DNA from 2 places in the Marinobacter sp. UBA2688 genome. Region 1 is predicted to be linked to the other one. Evidence: predicted binding sites of a transcription regulator. Region 1 holds the regulator's gene; the other holds the start of a gene.
The links. Region 1 encodes LexA, which represses DNA repair genes until DNA is damaged. Its sites were predicted from a motif close to CTGTNTNNNNANACAG; they were not measured.
Positions count from the first base shown of each region.

Region 2: the regulator LexA is predicted to act here: its motif matches at 2,394-2,409, upstream of recN (DNA repair protein RecN).

Region 1 covers NZ_DELU01000021.1:17,609-22,010, reverse strand. Annotated here, with positions in the region: gene B3M52_RS09530 (DUF6586 family protein) at 254-730, shown strand; gene B3M52_RS09525 (hypothetical protein) at 782-1,042, shown strand; gene B3M52_RS09520 (cell division inhibitor SulA) at 1,046-1,456, opposite strand; gene lexA (transcriptional repressor LexA) at 1,622-2,230, opposite strand; gene B3M52_RS09510 (amidoligase family protein) at 2,408-3,403, shown strand; gene B3M52_RS09505 (gamma-glutamyl-gamma-aminobutyrate hydrolase family protein) at 3,396-4,163, shown strand; gene B3M52_RS09500 (hypothetical protein) at 4,148-4,378, opposite strand; gene B3M52_RS09495 (SIMPL domain-containing protein) at 4,361-4,402, shown strand, end outside.
Region 2 covers NZ_DELU01000024.1:61,577-65,978, reverse strand. Annotated here, with positions in the region: gene B3M52_RS13430 (outer membrane protein assembly factor BamE) at 1-27, opposite strand, end outside; gene fur (ferric iron uptake transcriptional regulator) at 150-560, shown strand; gene recN (DNA repair protein RecN) at 666-2,345, opposite strand; gene grpE (nucleotide exchange factor GrpE) at 2,592-3,197, shown strand; gene dnaK (molecular chaperone DnaK) at 3,308-4,402, shown strand, end outside.

The sequences.
Region 1 (4,402 bases):
TACCTCCAAGGTAACCGATCAACCCATGTGTCATTCGCGGTTTGGCATGCCTACGCCGGAAACAACAACAGGCGATCAAATGTTATTCAATCGGGGCGCCTTTTTGCCAAATTCAAACGACCGTTTCAAGTGAATCTTTGTAGTTTCTTGTCAAAACCACCAAACCAACGGTGGGAGGAGAAATTCACAATGAAAAATGTTATAGTTGGCGATTAATTCATCGCACAGCAGTGAACCGCTCTCAGGTACTACCATGGCTTCGCAGTGGCATTCATTGGTTTCCCAGAAAATATTCCTGGCTCGCAACCTGTTGGGGCAGCTGGAGCACAGCGACACCGTTCCAACGAAAGAAGCCCTGCTGCAAGGCAGCATAGAGCTAGGGCTGAGGGCTCGAAAACTGACGCTGGTAATGATCGCCAGGGTGTATCAGCACAAACATAGCCAGCCTGATGACCTTGAGGCACTGGATGAGCTGATCGGAACCCACAGCCCGGAAATGACAGAACTGGAGCAGCTGGCCAGTGACGGGCGGAGTTGGTGGAGTCATCTCGAGCAGCTTGAGCGTCATCAGGGCAATCCCCCGGTGACCCGAAAAACGGTCAGCAATGAAAACGTGATTGCGGTTGCAGCTAACACCGGCCCGGATCGCTCAAAGCAGGCTCTGGAAACCACTCTGGGCGCGATGAAACACTTTATCGATATCCTCGAGGATCGGCACAGCGAATGGTAATGAACCACGGCGTTGCCGGACCCAACAGGAATGAACTGAAAGGCTAACTTAATGTCACCATCGTTTTTCGAGATTGTACAACTGAGCAACGGAGACTATGCGCTTCGCCGCATCGACGACGACAGTGCACCACTGGTCCAGATATCATTTTCGACGGAAGCCAGGGAGATGATGGAAGACCGGGACATGAACGTGGCCAAGGCCATGATTGCAGCCGGTATTGAGGCCGTCGGTAACGTTGCCCATGATATCGACTGGGAAGACGAAGAGCCGGACACTCAGGACATCCGGCCCTCCTACACACTTCATTGACGATCAGCGCTGGCGCAGCACCACACCATGACTGTTACCCCGAGCCGAAGCCTGCTCCAGTGACGCGAGCGCTTCGCGCCCGAGCTTGTGGGTCCACATGACCACAGCGTGACAGGTGCCTGCGCTCAGTGCTCGCTCGGCAAGCTCCCCGGCTGGGTAGTCAGGAGTAGACCTCAACACCAACAGTTCGCCTGCAACGATGCCACGCATGGTCTGCCACTTACTGACAAGGCTTTGGGGCGGATCAATCCAGGCTAACCAACGCTTCTCCTGATTCAACTGCGTAAGCATCGGTAGCAATAGCTGGAAGTTCTCAACCTGCCCTTCGGGCAAAATGATTTCGGTCACATTGCCTGCCGGTTTGGCTGGGCGACTCCTGACAGCAGGCGCCCTGACGGTATCATGGTCGCTCATACCGGCAACCTCTGAACCGACAAACCTGCCGCCTCCGTGAGCATAAGCCAGATTCTGATTAAAGCTGAGTTGTTCCATGATAAGCCTCACCTGCCGTTAAGCCGCGCCCGCGGTGTTCAACACTCAACGAAACACAGCCGGATATGTCCGGACACCCTGGGGGTGTCAGTGAAGGTCCGAGCGCCGTATGACCCCGACGCCGAGCCCCTCAATGAAGAGTTCCTGTTCTGTCAGATCCACTTCTATGGGTTCGAATTCCTCGTTCTCGGCGATCAAGTACACTTTCGAGCCTTCCTTACGGAACCGTTTGACCGTGACTTCCTCACCTACCCTCGCCACAACCACTTGTCCGTTGTGCACATCGTGGGTGCGGTGCACCGCCAACAGGTCGCCGTCAAGGATGCCAATGTCCTTCATGCTCATGCCGCGTACCCTGAGCAAATAATCCGCCGAGGGCGAGAAAAATTCAGGCTGCAGGGTGCAATGGTCTTCGATATGCTCCTGGGCCAATATGGGGCTACCGGCCGCCACCTGACCGATCACTGGCAAACCAAGGTCAGCCTCTACATCGGGAAGACGTATTCCCCGGCTGGCTCCCGGCACCATCTCGATGGCGCCTTTTCGGGCCAGTGCCCGCAGATGTTCTTCTGCGGCATTGGCGGAACGAAACCCAAGTTCCGCCGCGATTTCTGCACGGGTCGGCGGATACCCGGTCTCGTCAAGGTAGCGACGAATAATATCCAGTACCTGTGTCTGCCTAGCTGTCAGCTTCATTTAGGTTGCCCCGGTTAGCCCTGTTTTTATATACAGTTATTTGACTATATACAGTGTTTTATCCAGTGTAAACCCTGTAAACGCAATTTTTCCTTGAGCCGCACTGGGTGGCCGTCCACCGCGCCCTGACGTATGACTGTGTTAAGGTAATCACAACCAAAATAGGGAGTCGCCTGAATGAGCAACAGATGTAGGTTACCGGACATCCTCAAGACGGATGATGGCAAGGAACGCAGAGTTGGCGTTGAAATTGAGTTGTCCGGCCTCGGTTACGAAGATCTCGTCTCGCTGTCCGCAAAACTGCTGGGAGGTACCGGAAAGTCTGTTGCGCGCTATGTGTCCGAGGTTGAAACGGAACTCGGTGACTTTACCATCGAACTGGATTCGGACCCGATAAAGGACCTTGATCTGGCCGACGAGCGTCTTCCCGAGTCCGTCAGGGAACTTGGCGGCCAGGCCATGAGCGTGATCGACGCAGCCGCCGAGAAAATCGTGCCCCTGGAGATCGTCAGCCCTCCGCTGGCTTTCAGTAAGCTGGAACGCATAGAGACACTTTGCGATGAGCTGCGAAGAGCAGGCGCACTCGGCAGCCGGGAGGCGCTCTATTATGCCTTTGGTTTGCAATTGAACCCGGAGCTACCGGACCTCAGAGCCACAACGCTGGTGCGCTACCTGCGGGCCTTCGCTGCGCTCTACGAGTGGCTGAAGGCACGCCACCAGATCGATTTCAGCCGTAAGCTGACCAGCTACATTGAGCCCTGGAGCAGCACCTACATTGACCTTCTGATTTCAGAGGATTATGCGCCGGACATGGAGCAATTAATGCGGGACTACCTGCATTACAATCCAACCCGCAACAAGGCCCTGGACCTGCTCCCGCTGTTCGCACACCTGAACAGCGATTTGCTCGCAGAATATGTGGAGGATGAGCGCATCAAAAGCCGGCCAACGCTGCATTACCGGCTACCCGACTGCGACATTGATAACCCTGACTGGCATTTTTCCACGGTTTGGAATGACTGGATTGTGCTGGAACAACTGGTGGCCAACGCTGATGACTTATCGAAACTGGTTACGGAGTTTCGCAACAGTCGCAAACTGAGCCTCCATAACCTGACCCACAGCTGGTTAGACACGTCTGACCAGTGGCTTCGGTCCGGGAACTATGTCTGAAAGCCCGGTAGATAAGCCTGAACATCCGGGCCTTACGATTGGCATCAGCGGCCCGGCACGCCGCAGCCTCGCCCACCGGCTGATCACCTTCGCGCTGCGCCTCCACGGTGCGCGAACCCATTTTATCCGCCCGGGTTCGAAGGTGGACGTCTCGTTGCTCGACGGCCTTGTGCTCTCCGGTGGTACCCACGTGCACCCTTCGCGGTACGGCCAGACTCCTCAGGTAACCGCCCGGTATGACGTGCGCCGCGACGAAACCGATGTTCGTCTGCTGTCCCGTGCAGAAGAATTGAACATCCCGGTACTGGGTATCTGCCGCGGCGCCCAGTTTATCAATATTTTCCGCGGCGGATCTTTGTGCCAGAACGTGACACCTCTGCGGGTGAACACCCGCCACCGGCCGTTACTGTTACCGCTACAGACTGTTCGGGTCGTCAGTGACAGCCGCCTGGGAGAGGTGATGCGCAGCCCGGTGATTGGCGCGAACCGCATCCACAGCCAGAGCATCAAAAAACTGGGCACACATCTCCGCGTTGTCGCCGTGGACAACGACTCGTTTGTGCAAGCGATAGAAAATACACGTGGGCAATGGCTAATGGGCATCCAGTGGCACCCGGAGTACCTGCTTTATCATGGCGGCCACCGGCGGATTTTCAGCCATTTCGTGCAGGCTGCGGAAGACAGGAAGCTGATTCGGCTGGATGAACCTGTCGAAGCCGCCGGAGAAGATGATGAGAATACCGCTCAAAATGGCAGATAACGCTGCAACACGGCCTTAATTTCACGAATTTCCCGAGCGTCGTCGGGCAGAGCCGTCAAATAACGGGCCGCCCACTCTTTCAGTTGCTCGCGGGTGGTCACATAATGGGGGTCGCTCCCGGTCAGCCTGAACAGGATATCACGCTCCCGGGGCGTCAACCTGACCTGATTCTCGTGCAATAACATGGAGATCCAACTATGTTCCACAACGTCCATCGATACCTGCTGGCCTCCACGGCC
Region 2 (4,402 bases), on a different contig from region 1:
TAGAATGAGAGCTGTGAGCTTTTGCATCGCCGGGGGAAATCCTCTATCTTGAAATCGCCTGCCAGGGGCAGGTGTGACACGGTCTGACCGTTAACATGCGGCTTCATCATACCGGAAGCCGTGAGGCACACCAAAGAGTGAATCGTAACATGTCATCCGAAAACACCGAATTACGAAAAGTCGGTCTTAAAGTCACTCTGCCAAGAGTGAAGATCTTCAATATTCTGGAGAACTCCGAGGAGCATCACCTCAGCGCCGAGGATGTGTACAAAAAGCTCCTCGAACAGGGTGATGACGTGGGCCTGGCAACCGTCTACCGGGTGCTGACTCAGTTTGAGGCAGCTGGCCTGGTTCTGCGCCACAACTTTGAAGGTGGGCACGCCGTTTTTGAGATGGCCGGCGACGATCATCATGATCACATGGTCTGCACTCAGACCGGTGAGGTCATTGAGTTCGTCGATGAGGTAATCGAAGAGCGGCAGCAAAAAATTGCCAAAGAACGAGGCTATGAGATTGTCGATCACAGCCTGATTCTTTACGTCAAACCCCTCAAATCCTGATAACTCAGGATTTGTTCCGGAAAAAAGAAAAAAAGGGGGCGGGGTTTTAGCCCGCCCCAACAACTCTCAGGATCGAGAGGGGAATACGCTTACCTTTCAAACTGTTCAGTGATGCGTAGCCTGGCCTTTCGTGAACATTTCGTGGGCATGGGCAATGGTGTGTTCGGTCATATCCACACCACCGAGCATTCTTGCCACTTCGCTGACCCTGCCATTGTCGTCCAATGACTCGATCTTCGAGTAAGTGGCGTCTGATTCCGTAAACTTGCTGACGAACAGGTGCTGATGGCACTGGGCCGCTACCTGGGCAAGATGGGTGACGCACAACACCTGTCCATTACTGCCCAGGCTGCGAAGCAAGCGACCAACCACTTCGGCGGTGCCGCCACCAATGCCTACATCCACCTCGTCAAAGACCAGTGTTGGTGTGGTGGAAGTTTGCGCAACCACCACCTGAATGGCCAGGCTGATGCGTGAGAGTTCGCCACCCGAGGCTACCTTGGCTAGCGGACGTGCGGGTTGGCCCGGGTTCGCGCTGACCAGGAATTCAATGTCTTCCAGGCCGTGGGGCGCAGGCTCGTCGCCTTTGTTGCGGCTCAGGTGGGTTACGAACTGGACCGCTGGCATGCTCAGTTGGGCGAGCTCCTCCGCGATGCGCTGATCAAGGTTGGCAGCAGCCTGTTGGCGTGCGTTCGACAACTCGGTGGCCAGGGTATTGAAGTGGCTTCGCTGTTCTTCCAGTTCCGCCTCCAGCTTCTCAACGCTGCCCTCGCCGTCGTCCAGCGATGCCAGTTCGGCACTCAGGCTCTGGTGGAATTCCGGGAGAGTCTCCGGTGTGATGCGGTGCTTGCGGGCCATCTGGTAAATGGCACTCAGGCGCTCTTCCACTTCGGCCAGTCGGGCTGGGTCGGCGTCGTAATCTTCCACAAAGTGGCGCAGGTTGTCGCCAGCCTCGGTGATCTGAATCTGGGCTTCATTCAGCATCTGGATGGTTTCCGTCAGTGCCGGTACCTCCACCGGCAACTGCTCCAGTTGCTGTAAAGCCTGGCGCACCAGATCCGCTGCGCTATTCTCATCTTCCGTGCATAGCAGGGTAGCCTGATGGCTGTTGTGTAGCACCGTGTCGGCATGGCTGAGCCGTTCCTGTTCTTTCTCCAGCTCTGCCTGCTCTCCGTCTTCCAGCGCCAGGCGATCCAGTTCTTCCACCTGGTAGCGCAGTAGCTGCAGGCGGGCTTCTGTCTCATCGGCATTCTGCTGGCGTTCGGTCAGCCGCTGGCGGGTTTTGTGCCAGGCTTTCCATGCATCCCTGGTTTGCTCTCCCAACGCTTCTGCGCCAGCGAACTCGTCCAGCAGTTTGCGGTGAGTCTCCTTGCGCAGCAGGGACTGGTGCTGGTGCTGGCTGTGGATGTCCATCAGGGCGCTGCCCAGATCTTTCAGGTGGGCAAGGGGGCAGGGCTGGCCGTTGATGTAGGCGCGAGAGCGGCCATCCTTGCTGATCACTCGGCGCAGGATGCATTCGTTGTCATCGTCGAGCTCATGGTTTTCCAGCCATTGCCGGGCTTCGGCAATGCGGGACACGTCGAAAGTAGCGGTAATATCGGCGCGTTTGGCGCCATGGCGTACGGCGCCAGCGTCGGCGCGCCCGCCCATGGCAAGGCCAAGGGCGTCCAGGACAATGGATTTGCCGGCACCGGTCTCTCCGGTCAGCGCCGTCATACCCTTTCCAAACTGAAGTTCGACCCGCTCGGCAATGGCGTAATTGGAAACAGTGAGCTGTGTGAGCATGCAGAGGTCCTCCGCTCAATTCCTGAATACTGTGATTACATACAGTGACTGTGAATATATACAGGGTTTTTCCTGTTTGCAAACATCGGCTGGCGAATTTGTGAATGAATGAGGTGCGCAACGGTTGAAACATCCGATACGGGCCCCATATCCGTTCGCAAACATGTTTTTTTCGGCCCATGGCGGTCGGAAACCAAACGTTAACCGGCCGGTCGTCTGGCCGCCGACGATCAAGCAGGAGTAGTCATGAGCGCTGACGAGAATCGTAACGAACAGGTGGAAGAAGAGTTGAAAGACACTGCGGAAGCCGCTCCCGAGGAAGAAACGGCGACGGAAGACAGTGCCGAAGCCGCTCCGGAAAGCGAAGTTGAGGCCCTGAAGGCCCAGGCGCAGGAGTTTCAGGAGCAGATGTTGCGTTCCCAGGCGGAGATGCAGAATGTTCGCCGTCGCGCTGAGATCGATGTGGAGAAAGCCCACAAATTCGCGCTGGAGAAGTTTGTGAAGGAGCTTCTGCCGGTCGCTGACAGCTTGGAAAAGGCGGTTGAAAGCACTGAGGGGCATGAAAGTGCCGGCGAACTGGTGGCCTCTATTCGTGAAGGGGTCGAGATGACTCTTAATCTGTTCATGGGGAGTCTCGGCAAGTTCAATGTGGTTCAGCTTAACCCCGTGGGTGAGCCGTTTGATCCCCAGCAGCACGAGGCCATGTCCATGGTGCCGGCACCTGATGCCGAGCCCAACAGTGTGGTGGCTGTGGTCCAGAAGGGCTACACCCTGAACGATCGCCTTGTTCGTCCCGCGATGGTGGTGGTCGCCAAGGCCGAAGACGCGCCAAAAATCGACGAGCAGGCTTGAAAAGCAGATTAAAGCGCCAATATAGCCAGTAAACAGGCGGCGCACCGGGACTCCGGGGCAACTTTCAAGGCAGCCGGAACTGAATTGAACAACCGAATTGGAGTAATTGCATGAGTAAGATCATTGGTATCGACCTGGGAACCACAAACTCCTGTGTAGCCATTATGGATGGCGACAAGGTCAAGGTTATCGAAAACGCCGAGGGTGATCGCACTACCCCGTCCATCGTGGCGTATACCGAAGACGGTGAAACGCTGGTAGGTCAATCTGCCAAGCGCCAGGCGGTCACCAACCCGAACAACACCCTCTACGCCATCAAGCGTCTGATCGGTCGTCGCTTTGAAGACGACGTGGTCCAGAAAGACATCAAGATGGTGCCGTACAAGATCGCCAAGGCAGACAACGGTGATGCCTGGGTCGAAGTGAAAGGCGAGAAGATGGCGCCGCCGCAGGTGTCTGCGGAAATCATCAAGAAGATGAAGAAAACCGCAGAAGACTATCTGGGCGAGAAAGTGACCGAAGCGGTTATCACCGTGCCGGCCTACTTCAACGACAGCCAGCGTCAGGCCACCAAAGACGCCGGCAAGATCGCTGGTCTGGACGTGAAGCGGATTATCAACGAGCCAACTGCTGCTGCGTTGGCCTATGGTCTCGACAAGAAGAGCGGTGACCGTACTGTTGCTGTTTATGACCTGGGTGGTGGCACCTTCGACATCTCCATCATCGAGATCGCCGATGTGGACGGTGAGCACCAGTTCGAAGTGTTGGCCACCAACGGCGACACCTTCCTGGGTGGTGAAGACTTTGACATGAAGCTGATCGAGTATCTTGCCGATCAGTTCAAGAAAGACAGTGGCATTGACCTGCGTGGCGACTCGTTGGCGATGCAGCGACTGAAGGAAGCGGCTGAGAAGGCGAAGATTGAGCTTTCCAGCAGCCAGCAGACCGATGTGAACCTGCCTTACGTGACGGCAGACGCCAGTGGTCCCAAGCACATGAACGTGAAAGTGACTCGTGCCAAGCTGGAGTCACTGGTTGAAGAGCTGGTCGAGCGCAGTCTCGCGCCGTGCCGCACCGCGCTGGAAGATTCCGGTGCCAAGATCGGTGAAATCGACGAAGTCATCCTGGTCGGCGGTCAGACCCGCATGCCGATGGTTCAGGAAAAAGTGAAGAACTTCTTCGGTAAGGAAGCGCGTAAGGACGTG